DNA from 4 places in the Priestia sp. D3YE.R1 genome. Region 4 is predicted to be linked to each of the others. Evidence: riboswitches for the same ligand, from Rfam matches in the RefSeq annotation. Region 4 holds a riboswitch; each other region holds the start of a gene.
The links. A riboswitch is a leader RNA that binds a small molecule or an ion and turns the genes downstream of it on or off. The one in region 4 is predicted to bind thiamine pyrophosphate.
Positions count from the first base shown of each region.

Region 1: it holds a riboswitch for thiamine pyrophosphate, as region 4 does, so the genes downstream of both, ACOZIR_RS13665 (acetylornithine deacetylase) here and tenA (thiaminase II) in region 4, are expected to answer to the same signal.
Region 2: it holds a riboswitch for thiamine pyrophosphate, as region 4 does, so the genes downstream of both, ACOZIR_RS25455 (thiamine phosphate synthase) here and tenA (thiaminase II) in region 4, are expected to answer to the same signal.
Region 3: it holds a riboswitch for thiamine pyrophosphate, as region 4 does, so the genes downstream of both, thiC (phosphomethylpyrimidine synthase ThiC) here and tenA (thiaminase II) in region 4, are expected to answer to the same signal.

Region 1 covers NZ_JBLTHW010000002.1:269,688-272,853, forward strand. The annotation lists gene ACOZIR_RS13655 (PTS transporter subunit EIIC) at 1-596, shown strand, start outside; gene ACOZIR_RS13660 (MupG family TIM beta-alpha barrel fold protein) at 593-1,603, shown strand; TPP riboswitch at 1,822-1,924, shown strand; gene ACOZIR_RS13665 (acetylornithine deacetylase) at 2,039-3,166, shown strand, end outside.
Region 2 covers NZ_JBLTHW010000007.1:73,257-76,422, forward strand. The annotation lists gene ACOZIR_RS25440 (fluoride efflux transporter FluC) at 54-470, shown strand; gene crcB (fluoride efflux transporter CrcB) at 471-860, shown strand; gene ACOZIR_RS25450 (hypothetical protein) at 908-1,123, shown strand; TPP riboswitch at 1,282-1,383, shown strand; gene ACOZIR_RS25455 (thiamine phosphate synthase) at 1,506-2,129, shown strand; gene thiO (glycine oxidase ThiO) at 2,113-3,166, shown strand, end outside.
Region 3 covers NZ_JBLTHW010000014.1:12,494-15,659, reverse strand. The annotation lists gene ACOZIR_RS27660 (undecaprenyl-diphosphate phosphatase) at 1-572, opposite strand, end outside; gene ACOZIR_RS27655 (hypothetical protein) at 1,030-1,320, shown strand; TPP riboswitch at 1,402-1,516, shown strand; gene thiC (phosphomethylpyrimidine synthase ThiC) at 1,630-3,166, shown strand, end outside.
Region 4 covers NZ_JBLTHW010000003.1:304,928-308,093, forward strand. The annotation lists gene ACOZIR_RS19860 (aldehyde dehydrogenase) at 1-976, shown strand, start outside; gene tenA (thiaminase II) at 1,004-1,693, opposite strand; TPP riboswitch at 1,789-1,887, opposite strand; gene ACOZIR_RS19870 (TspO/MBR family protein) at 2,114-2,860, shown strand; gene ACOZIR_RS19875 (hypothetical protein) at 3,162-3,166, shown strand, end outside.

The DNA of each region.
Region 1 (3,166 bases), on a different contig from region 4:
TTACGTATGTAGTATTTATGCCAATCGGCGGCTTAATTTCCGATGGAATCACAAAAGGTCTTTTAGGAATTTTAGAGGTTGGAGGAGTTGTAGCAGGCTTTGTTTTAGGAGCGACGTTCTTGCCGCTCGTCATTACAGGACTGCATCAAGGCCTTACTCCTGTTCATTTAGAGCTTATCAATTCAATTGGAGATGATCCGCTTCTTCCTATACTAGCAATGGGTGGAGCCGGTCAGGTCGGTGCAGCTTTTGCTATTTATATCAAAACAAAGAAAAAACGTTTAAAGCGAGCAATTGGAGGTGCACTTCCTTCAGGGCTGCTCGGAATCGGAGAGCCGCTTATTTTTGGAGTCACACTTCCTTTAGGGCGTCCATTCTTAACCGCTTGTCTTGGAGCTGGAATCGGCGGAGCGTTTCAGGCGCACTTCCATATTGCAACTGTAGCAGTGGGAGTATCAGGTTTGCCGCTTACGTTTTTAGTTCATGCGCATCAAATTCTTCTTTATTTACTTGGATTAGTTATTGCTTACGCAGCAGGCTTTATTTGTACCTATTTCTTTGGATTTAACGATGAAATGGCAAGGGAATTTGAATGATTGGTATTTCGTTTTATTTAAATGATAGTGATGCCAAAAAAAGATTAATAAAAGCAAGCGAGTGCGGCGTCACACGCGCATTTACTTCGCTTCACATTCCAGAAGAAAAAGGAGATTTGGCTGAACGGGCAAAAGAATTGCTTCATGTGGCTAGAGATTGTGGAATAAGCGTGTATGCAGACGTATCCAAGCATACGCCGGTTCATTTAGGTATCAAAAGCTTTATGACTCTATCTTCACTTGGCGTATCGGGTATTAGACTAGACGATGGCTTCAGTGTAGAAGAAACTCTTTCACTTGCCAATGAATTTTATATTGCTGTTAATGCCAGTACATTGTTAAAACAAGAAATAGAAGCGCTGTTATCTGCAGGCCTTCATCATCATCAGCTGCTTGCATGGCATAATTTTTATCCGCGACCTGAAACAGGACTTGAAGAAGCGTTTTTTCAACAGCAGACAGATTTATTTAATGAACTTCGTATTCCAGTCTGCGCTTATATTCCGGGAGAAGGCGAAAAAAGAGGCCCTATTTATCAAGGTCTTCCTACTAGAGAAAAAGACCGTAATAAATGTCCTTTTACCTCTGCAGTAGATTTATACGGATGCGGAGTAACGGAGGTTTATATTGGAGATCCATACGCCGCTTCAAGTTTATTAAAGCGTTTAGTTCAATATCAAGAAAAACGCATTATTCCGCTACGCATTCGTTCCCCTCATATTCAGGGAACGTACAGCGTGCGTCCGGATGTATCAAGAGACGTTCTGCGTTTGGTTGATACTCGATCTGTAAAGCCAGTGCCGCCATTTCATACCGTAGAACGCAGAATCGGAGCAATTACAATGGACAATGATGGCTACGGACGTTACAGAGGAGAGGTTCAAATAGCTAAAACCAATTTGCCTGCAAATGCTAATGTTAACGTGATTGGGTATGTGATAGAGGAAGATCATGAGCTGCTTTCATTAGTGAGACCGGGACAAAAACTTGAGCTTATTACTGTCTAAATGGAAAAACGGTGTATTTTTAAAGAAGCCGATAGCTAACTAGTAAGTTTAGTAAAATAAAAAGCACACACTGCTTGAAAAAGGTGTGTGCTCTTTATTTTACTAAAAAGGAAACTATTTTCATTGCTGAATCATGAACCTTTCTATTGAATAAAACGCTTTACTATGATAAAACTATTACAGGTAAACATATAATAATAGATAATCTTATAGAGATACAACACCACTAGGGGTGCTTTCTAAGCTGAGAGAGACGAGAAGTCTTAACCCTTATAACCTGAACTAGGTAATACTAGCGTAGGAAAGAGGTATTGTAATGGATGTTTTGTATGGTATTTCCTTACGAACTCGTTATAATAATTTTTTGTATATAAACAAAAACACTTCTTTCCTGCGAAAGAAGTGTTTTTTTATGCGTAAAGGAAGGTGTCATACATGGAAGAAACAATTGATTTGCTTGTCAAACAGGTAGAGGAGCGCAAAGGGGAGCTAATCCAGTTATTAAAAAAGCTTGTTTCATATAAAACGCCAGCGCCTCCTGCACGAAATTCTCATGAAGCGCAGCTGTATGTAGCGGATTTTCTTAAAAACTGCGGTTTTTCCATCGATATGTGGGACTTATATTCCAACGATCCTATTGTAGTGGGCACATTAAAAGGAAAAAAATCAGCTGACTATCAAAGCCTAATTATTAACGGGCATATGGATGTAGCTGAGGTACAAGAAAATGAAAAATGGGAGACAGATCCGTTTGAAGCTGTCGTGAAAGACAATAAAATCATCGGACGCGGAGTTGCTGATATGAAAGGCGGCTTGGCAGGAGCATTATTTGCCGTTCAGCTTCTAACAGAAGCAGGAATTGAGCTGCCGGGAGACTTGATTTTTGAATCCGTTGTAGGAGAAGAAGTAGGAGAGGCAGGTACGCTGCAATGCTGTCAGAAAGGGTATACAGCTGATTTTGCGCTCGTAGCGGATACAAGTGATTTACATATTCAAGGTCAAGGCGGAGTGATCACGGGATGGATTACCATAAAAAGCAGTAAAACCTATCATGACGGTACACGCCGCAGTATGATTCATGCTGGAGGAGGCCTCTTAGCCGCCAGCGCTATTGAAAAGATGGCAAAAGTGATCGGAGGGCTGCAAGAATTGGAGCGTCACTGGGCTGTTACAAAGAGCTATCCAGGATTTTTACCAGGTACAAATACGATTAATCCAGCAGTAATCGAAGGCGGAAGACATGCTGCTTTTATTGCAGATGAATGCAGGTTGTGGATCACCGTTCACTATTATCCAAATGAGTCGTACGACCAAGTATCAAAAGAAGTGGAAGAATATATTATAGCTATTGCAAAAGCGGATCCATGGTTAAAAGATAATCTGCCAACCTTTGAATGGGGAGGCACATCGATGATTGAAGACAGAGGAGAGATCTTCCCGTCATTAGAAATTGATGAAAATCATGCAGGAGTACAGCTGCTTGCACATACTCATGAACAAATGGAAGGAAAAAAGCCTCCAATTGATGTGTCAACTAGCGTAACAGACGGGGGATGGCTAGCT
Region 2 (3,166 bases), on a different contig from region 4:
GTTAAATGTTAAGGTAGAAATAAATTCCTTATGGTACACTTAAAGAAGAATTTATGAAACGGAGCGATATGATGAAAGCCATAAACTTAATCTCAATTGCCTTTGGTGCTATCGCTGGTACATATGCACGTTATTTGCTGAATCTTTCCTTATTATATACGGGCTATCCAATAGGAACGGTAATTGAAAACCTATTAGGAAGCTTCATACTAGGCCTATTAACAGGATTTTTTGCGTGGAAAAAGCCAAAAGAATGGATAAAGCTTGGACTAGGAGTTGGCGTGTGCGGCGGTTTTACAACGTATTCAACGTTTGCAGGAGACGTCATTTCTCTCACTCAGCACCATTTATTTTGGGGAGCCATTTATGTCATTGTCTCTTTAGTAGGTGGAATACTTCTTGCTTTAGCAGGCTATCTATGCGGTGAAGCGGCAGGGGAAAATTTAGTGAAAGTACATGAGGTGAAGTAAATGAGCATAGTGAGCTTGGCACTTGGCGGGGCAGCTGGAGGAATATGCCGTTATCTTTTGGGTTTAAAAGTTACAAAAACAGTTTCAAACCCTCCTTTTCCAGTATCAATGCTGTTTGTAAACTTGCTCGGTGCGTTTGGGCTTGGTCTTTTTTACGGTAGTTATTATGGAAAGGTTCCGAGTCATGCTTATGATGATTCAATATTTTTAATGATTGGCATTGGTTTTTTTGGTGCCTTTACCACTTTTTCAACGTTTAGTGTGGAAACCGTACAGTTAATTCGAGAAAAATCTTATCGGAAAATGTTGGCGTACGTGGGGATTTCAGCATTTGGAACAGTTGGTTTATTTGCAGTCGGTTTACTGGCAGGAACGTTTTTATTTAAGTAAAGAGAACGTTTCTAGTAGGGAAAAACAAAAAGACGGAGAAGTAGAGAATGGATAGAAAAGCAGAAGTTTGGAAATACATTTTGTTGATTGTAGCTGTTGCAGGTCAGATCATCGGTTTTTTATTTTTATTTATAAATGTTGTGGCGGCATTTATTTTTTACGGTTTTTATATTCTAACTTTTATTATGTTACTCCTGCTGTTTATATGGGATCGGAAAAAGGAAAAAGACAAAGAAGAATTTGACGACTATACCGATTACTAACCATATAAAAAGCAGAATAATGCGGTGCGCCGGGTCTCTTAGTAAAGAAGCTTAAAAGATACATCTATAAAAGGAAGAGAGCCGTAAGAGCATAAAGAGATATTGTATTTACATCTAGTTGTGTTATAATTTTAAGTGCAAAAACAAAATCAATAAATAGCAATCACTAGGGGAGCTTTTTGAAGCTGAGACGAATGTATTTCGGACCCTTTGAACCTGATCTGGTTTGGACCAGCGTAGGGAAGTGGCGATCATGTTTACATAACGAATACATGCTAACCACTCTACGTTGTAGAGTGGTTTTTTGTATGTAATAAAGCCCTCTGCACAAGATGAAGTGATTGAAATTTCTCTTTATTCTGAATGGAAAGGTTTCGATCATGTGGATATTCCTAAATTTCATGTCATTACAACAGATAAGCAGCCAATCGAAGAGCTTCAAAAAACTTTAACGGCTATCGCGCCTTTTGCGGGTGCCATTCATATTAGAGAAAAAGAGAAAACGGCAAAGCAGATTCAATGTTTACTAGAAAGCCTGCCATTTTGTCGCTCTAAAATTATTGTGAATGACCGAGTTGATGTAGCGCATGCTTTAAAAGCAAAAGGCGTACAGCTTGCCTATCATAGTTTAGACGTTTCGTTTGTTATAGACGCATTTCCTTCTCTTATTGTCGGAAAGTCAGTTCACTCTGTGGAAGAGGCTTTAGAAGCTGAAAAAGATGGTGCTCACTACATTCTATACGGACATATTTATTCAACACATTCAAAAAAAGGATTAAAGAGTCGAGGGATAGCAGCACTAAAAGAAGTAGTAGACGCTGTGCGGATACCGGTTATTGCCATTGGAGGAATTACTCCTGTAAATGCCAAAGAGGTACTTCAAACAGGAGCACACGGTATAGCTGTGATGTCTGGTGTCATGCTTGCGCAAGATCCCCTCAAAGCGATTAAACAATATTCTCATATATGGACATCTGGAGGTGGAGAAAATGAAGCAGCATTATGATGTACTGTTAATCGGAGGAGGTATAATCAGCTCTTCTATCGCTTATCATTTGTCAAAACAAGGAGCGTCAGTAGCTATTCTTGAACGCAATCAAATTGGTTGTGAAGCTTCAAGTGCAGCCGCTGGTATTTTAGGTGCTCAAGCTGAAATTGATGAAGAAGGTCCTCTTTTAGACCTTGCTATTAAGAGCAGAAGCATGTTTCCTGAACTGGTGAAGGAACTAAAAGAAAAAACGGCTATCGACGTAGAGCTCATTCAAAAAGGCTTATTAAAAGTCGCTGTAACAGAAGAAGATGCACACGTATTAAAGAAAAAAGCCGCTCAGCACCACCGGTGGGACAAAGATGTAAGATGGATTGATGTAAAAGAAGCGCGTTTGTTAGAACCCGGGCTCTCTCCAGACATATACGGAGCCATTACAATACCGGGAGACGGTCAGCTGGCTCCGGCTAAGTTAACGCAAGCTCTTGCTCATGGAGCCTTGTATCACGGAGCAGATGTATTCGAATACTGTGACGTTCATTCTCTTATTATGGAAAATGAAACAGTAAAAGGTGTACAGACGTCCAAAGGCTCTTTTTATGGAGAAAAAGTAGTTATCGCAGCTGGCTCATGGGCTAAACGCTTTATTTCTTCTGAACATTTAGGTGAGGTGTTTCCTGTAAAAGGAGAGTGTATTGCTCTGCAAAGTCATAAGCCCCTGCTTTCTAAAACGATTTTTTTAGATGAAGGTTTTTACTTAGTTCCTAAGACTGGTGGAAGAATCGTAATCGGGGCAACTAAGCTGCAGCATGATTTTACTAAGACCGTTTCTGCACAAGGTATTCAATTTTTGCTGAATAAAGCTTCTGCGCTTCTGCCGGCCATTAAAGAAGCTACATTTGAAAAAGCATGGGCAGGTCTTCGTCCACAAACAAATGATGGCTGGCCTTATTTAGGAGAGCACCCTGAAATAGCGAATCTACACATGGCTTTTGGCCACTACCGAAACGGTATTTTATTAAGTGCTGCAACTGGAAAAATTATGGCTGATGCTT
Region 3 (3,166 bases), on a different contig from region 4:
TTATGGCTCATTCCAAGAAGAACCCCTCCTGAAATTGTTGAGCCTGAACGAGAAAACCCTGGCCAAAGAGCAATACATTGAAACAGTCCTATACCCAGTGCTTGTCCATAAGACATTTGGTCCACCGTCTCTACACGCGGACGTTTAGGTCCAAACAAATCTGCTAGAATCATTAATACAGCTCCGACCACTAAGCCAATTAGCACCGTATTTAAAGAAAACAAATGTTCATCAATGTAATCATCAAACAAAAGTCCTAACACTCCTGCGGGTAACAGACCAACAATTACCTGCATTAAATTCAAGCGATTTGTCGGTCCAATTGGAGCAGCTGGTTTTTTTCCCAATCCTAATAAATTAATAAAACGATCTTTAAAAATAACAACTACTGCTAAGATCGACCCTAGCTGAATAACAATTTTAAATGTATTAGCTACTGGAGATGAAAATAATTCTTTTGAATTTAACCACAGGTCATCCACAATAATCATATGCCCAGTTGACGAAACAGGAGCAAACTCTGTTAAACCTTCTACAATCCCTAAAATGATTGCTACAATAATTTCCCACATAAAGCTATGTACCTTGCCTTTCTTTCAAATTAATAAGCTTATCGCTTCGTTTTACATGCTCAACTATTTTCCTATTTTGACACTTGCTTTTTTATCATAATTGTTAAAACTATGAAATACAATGTGTATTTGCAAAAAGATAAGAATCTTTAATAATTTGTAATAAAAAGCTTACATCCTATACCCAAAAAACAAGATATCAGCTTTTATTTGTTTTAAAAAGCAGTCACTATGTTCGGTATAAATTCCGGTACCTTAGCTAAAAATGAATCATCTAGACTATTTTTCTTTGGTGTGAAAAAATGACTAAATCATTATGTTTTTTCCATCCCCTTTGCTGTCATCTATCATTTTAATCAACTAGTGCTGACTTATACGACATATCCCCTAAGTAATTTGAAACTTTTTTCTCTCTTTTCTCGTATATAGTAGTATCTTTTTTAGGAGGCTTTTTACTATGAATGGAAATGTACGTACAATGAAATGGGTCACTGCTGGGTACGAAGCCTTGCTGGGAATTCCTTTAATCGGTGCGGGGATTGTTATGGGCTTTAGCTATACTCCTCTTTTTATTGGATTTATTCTTCATGCTATCACGCTCATTTTAGCTAATAGACGAGGGTTATCTGCTTATGGAAACATACTAGGGATTGTTACCTCACTGGTTGCTTGGGTTCCATTTTTAGGATTTATCATGCATATTATTACAGCTATTGTGATTGCAATCGATGCTGCTAGACAACGCTAATTGTCTAGCTTTTTTTATTTAAGGGTTGATTTTTTACCGAATGATGGTAAACTTAAGCCGTAAATCGAATAATTTGAATGTTATTTCTACTAGGGGTGTCTGGTAGCTCAGACTGAGAGAAGAGTGCAATAAAACTCTTTAACCCTTTGAACCTGATTTGGGTTATACCAGCGGAGGGAAGTAGTCTTGAAAAGAATAGTATATGTTTATTCTTTTTTCGCCTATTCCATCGGGTTCTGTCTATCACAGAACCCGATTTTTTTATGGTTCGGTATAGCTACACTTTATGCGAAACCGGAGGAATATGTAATGTCAAAACAAAATGTATCAGTTTCTATGAAAAAGCCTTTTCCAAACAGTCACAAAGTATATGTCCAAGGATCCAGACAAGACCTTAAAGTGCCTATGCGTGAAATTCATCAGTCTCCTACTACAGGGTCTTTTGGTGAAGAAGAAAATAGTCCCGTACGTGTATACGACACGAGCGGTGTTTATACAGATCCCTCTTATGAAATTAATTTACAAAAAGGATTACCGGCTCTGCGCGAAAAGTGGATTGCAGAACGAAACGATGTAGAAACATATCAAGGCCGTACGGTTCAGCCACAGGATAACGGTTATTATGATGGTGATCCAAGAGATCAGTACGAGCGCTTTATTACTAATCGTTTACCTTTGCGCGCGAAAAAAAATCAAAATGTAACGCAAATGCACTATGCGAAAAAAGGAATCATCACGCCCGAAATGGAATTTATCGCTATTCGTGAACAGATGGATCCTGAAGTTGTGCGTGAAGAAGTAGCAAGAGGACGTGCGATTATCCCTAATAATATCAATCACCCTGAGAGCGAACCGATGATTATCGGCCGCAAATTCCACGTGAAAATTAATGCTAATATCGGAAATTCAGCTATTCGTTCAGCTATTGAAGATGAAGTAGAAAAAATGACATGGGCAACGCGTTGGGGAGCCGATACAATTATGGATTTATCAACAGGAAAGGATATCCACACAACACGCGAATGGATTATCCGCAACTCGCCTGTTCCTGTAGGGACCGTTCCTATTTACCAAGCGCTTGAAAAAGTAAAAGGTGTAGCAGAAGATCTAACGTGGGAAGCATATCGCGATACATTAATTGAACAAGCAGAACAAGGTGTTGATTACTTTACTATTCACGCAGGTGTTCTTTTACGCTATATTCCTCTGACAGCGAAACGTACGACAGGTATTGTTTCACGGGGAGGATCCATCTTGGCGCAGTGGTGTTTAGCTCATCATGAAGAGAACTTTTTATATACTCGCTTTGAAGAAATCTGTGAAATCTGTAAAGCATATGATATTTCTATTTCGCTTGGCGATGGGCTACGTCCTGGTTCCATTGCAGATGCTAATGATGAGGCACAGTTCGGTGAATTAGAAACGCTTGGTGAATTAACTAAAATTGCTTGGAAACACGATGTTCAAGTTATGATTGAAGGTCCTGGACATGTCCCTATGCACCTCATCAAAGAAAACGTAGATAAACAAATGGAAATATGCCAGGAAGCTCCCTTCTATACTCTTGGACCGCTTACAACTGACATCGCTCCAGGCTATGACCATATTACATCGGGTATTGGCGCTGCAATGATTGGCTGGTTTGGGACAGCTATGCTTTGCTACGTAACGCCAAAAGAACATTTAGGTCTGCCGAATAAAGAAGACGTTCGAGAAGGCGTTATCACCTATAAAATTGCTGCGCATGCCGCTGACCTGGCAAAAGGCCATCCAGGAGCACAAAAACGCGATAATGCACTGTCTAAAGCAAGATTTGAATTTAGATGGAATGATCAATTTAACCTGT
Region 4 (3,166 bases):
GAACACGGCTATTATTAAGCCTTCTGAATTAACGCCTAGCGTATCTCGCGTTATACAAGAATTACTAGCTGAGGCTTTTGATCCAGCATTTGTGACGGTGATTGAAGGAGCTGTAGAAACCACAAGCCTGCTTTTAAAACAGCCGCTTGATTATATTTTTTTTACGGGAAGTGTAAATGTAGGGAAAATTATTATGCAAGAAGCAGGGAAGCAGCTTATTCCCGTCACGCTTGAGCTAGGAGGGAAAAGTCCGTGCATTGTACATGAAGATGCAAACCTAGATCTTGCAGCGAAGCGAATTATGTTTGGCAAAGGAATGAATGCAGGCCAAACGTGTGTTGCTCCTGATTATTTGCTCGTGCATAAAAAGGTAAAAGCGCAGCTGGTGAAAAAACTTCGCGAAGCAATTTCTCAATTTTACGGTAGTAATCCGCTTGAAAGCGACCGCTACGGCCGTATTGTCAGTGAGCGCCATTTTACTCGGCTAATTGAGTTTTTAAAAGACGGAAACGCTATAGTTGGAGGCGGGTACAATAAAAGCACGCTCACAATAGAACCTACGGTGTTAAGTGAAGTAAGCTGGACATCAGATGTTATGCAAGAAGAAATTTTTGGGCCTATTCTTCCTATGATTGAATACGAAACGCTAGACGAAGTTATTCATAAAGTTCAAGAAAAAGCTAAGCCGCTCGCTCTTTACTTGTTTACAGAAAGTGAAGATGTACAAAACGTCATAACGGAGCGTCTTTCATTTGGAGGAGGCTGCATAAATGATACACTTATGCATATCGCTACGCCATATTTACCCTTTGGCGGAGTAGGAGAAAGCGGTACGGGTCAATATCATGGAAAAGACAGCTTTCAGACATTTTCTCATTTTAAAAGCATGTTGTCTCAAACAACCAAGTTTGATTTGTCATTCCGCTATCCTTCGGAGAAACAAAACCTGAAAATGATCAAAAAATTATTGAAATAAAAAGCCTCCTGATAGGAGGCTTTTTCGTTATTTTGAAAGTGAAAGCTGAGAAAGCGGCCATTTTTCCTGCGTATACGCCATTTCCCAAAATAAATACTCCAGTTCACAGCTTTTGATGAAGTGATCTTTCATACGATTACGTTCTTCTTCAGTAGCTTGTTCGGCAAGTTCATCAAGCTTGTTACAAAACCATTGTGTTGTGCTATTCATTTCTTCATTATTATAAAACTGAATCCATTCATAAAAAGGATGAGAAGGAGATGGATTTACTTGTTCTGTAATCCGCTGGCCAATTTCAACGTACGTCCATGGACATGGAAGAAGCACGGCAATGATTTCCGCTAAGCTGCCTGTATGCGCAACGCTTGTCATATGGTTAATGTAGTGGCTGGCCGTTGGTGAAAGAGCCTCAGTGTGAAGGTCTTCATAGCGTACGCCTGCTACTTCACAAAAATTATTGTGAGGGTGTACTTCACTATGTAATACCGTAGAAATGCCGGCATTAAAGGCTTCCATTTCGGTACGCGTGCGGCATTTTGTTAAAGCAGCGCCGTAAATGCGTACAAATGCTGTTAAGTATTCGTAATCTTGAGAAACGTAGTGAATAAGCGCTTCTTTTGGCACGTTTCCTTCAGCAATTCCTGTAATAAAAGGATGGTTAAAAATTGCTTCGTAAATATAATTTGCTTCTTGTCTTAAGTGAGACGAAAATGACATCAAAATCCTCCTTTAATATGAGGAAGTCACAAACAAGCACATAAAGGAAATAAAAAACACTCCGTTTGTAAACGGAGTGGCAAAGGACAGTACAAAACTGAACATTGCCACTTTCCTACGCTGGTATGAGCCAGATCAGGTTCAAAGGGATCAAGAAAACTTGTCTCAGCCGGTCGGCACCCCTAGTGGACTTCCTATTAGTCTATGTTTAACTTACCATATATTCTGAAAAATAGAAAGCGTTATGGAAAATTGTTCCCTAACGGTTTTTATCTCTTAAAGAGGTAGCATCTTGAAGCTATTTTTAATCATTTTTGTTTAAAAATGCATATTTTTAGGGAAGAAGAGGTATTAATGAAGGGAAGAGCCGTTTTCGTCTCCGAAACATTCCCATATAAATAGAAGAAAGGAGAGAACAAAATGGCGAAATTTCGTTTGTATGCTGTATTAAATACAGTAGGCTTGGCTATTACACTGCTTGTGAATTATTTAGCAAATGCTATTCCAATAGGAGGCAAAACAACGGGAGAAGCTTCTGCGCAAGTTCCTACGTTGTTTACACCAGCGGGTTATGCCTTTGCTATCTGGGGCGTTATTTATTTATTATTAACCATTTGGGTTATACGCCAATTTTTTGCAAGAGAAGATCAAAAGGAAATATATGCACGTATCGGCATTTGGTTTTCTCTAAACTGTTTGTTAAATAGTGCGTGGATCTTTATTTTCCAAAACGATTACTATAAGTTATCTCTTTTAGTTATGCTCTTTATTCTAGGCACATTAATGATTGTGTATTCCATTATTCAGCATTCTCGAATGACGACATGGTTTATGCGTCTGCCGATTTCTCTGTATCTTGGATGGATTTCTGTTGCGACTATTGTCAATGTGTTTGTTGTATTTCAAGCAAATGGAATACAGCACTTGCTTGGCTTAAACGAGTTAGCATGGACGATTATTATGCTGCTGGTAGGAGCTGCGCTGGGCATTGTGTTTACATTAAAAAACCGAGACGCTGTTTATCCGCTTGTTTTTATTTGGGCTTATATTGCCATTGCAGTGAAGCAAAGTGGAAATCAGCTAATTGTCATTACTGTCATCATTTCAGTTGTTTTATTAGCAATTGCCATTATTGTGGGATTGATTAAACGCTATAGACGTTTTTAAAAAGAAGCTCTAGCTTTTGTAAGCTAGAGCTTTTTATGATGCTCTTTTGATTGTAAAAAAGCAGCTGTAAAAGCAATTAAGATAATTAAAATACCAAAAGGAACAACAATTGGTACGAATGATAAAATAAATGTCATAAGCGTAACCTCCATGTTGCATCGGTGCATAATGAAAAATTCAACTTTTTAAATTGAAGTTCCGCTATTATACTATGCTAGGCATTATGTTTGGAGCCTATATGTTTAGAAATAAACGAAAAAGGCAAAATACGTTACATATAGGTTATATAGGAGGAGTTAAAATGGA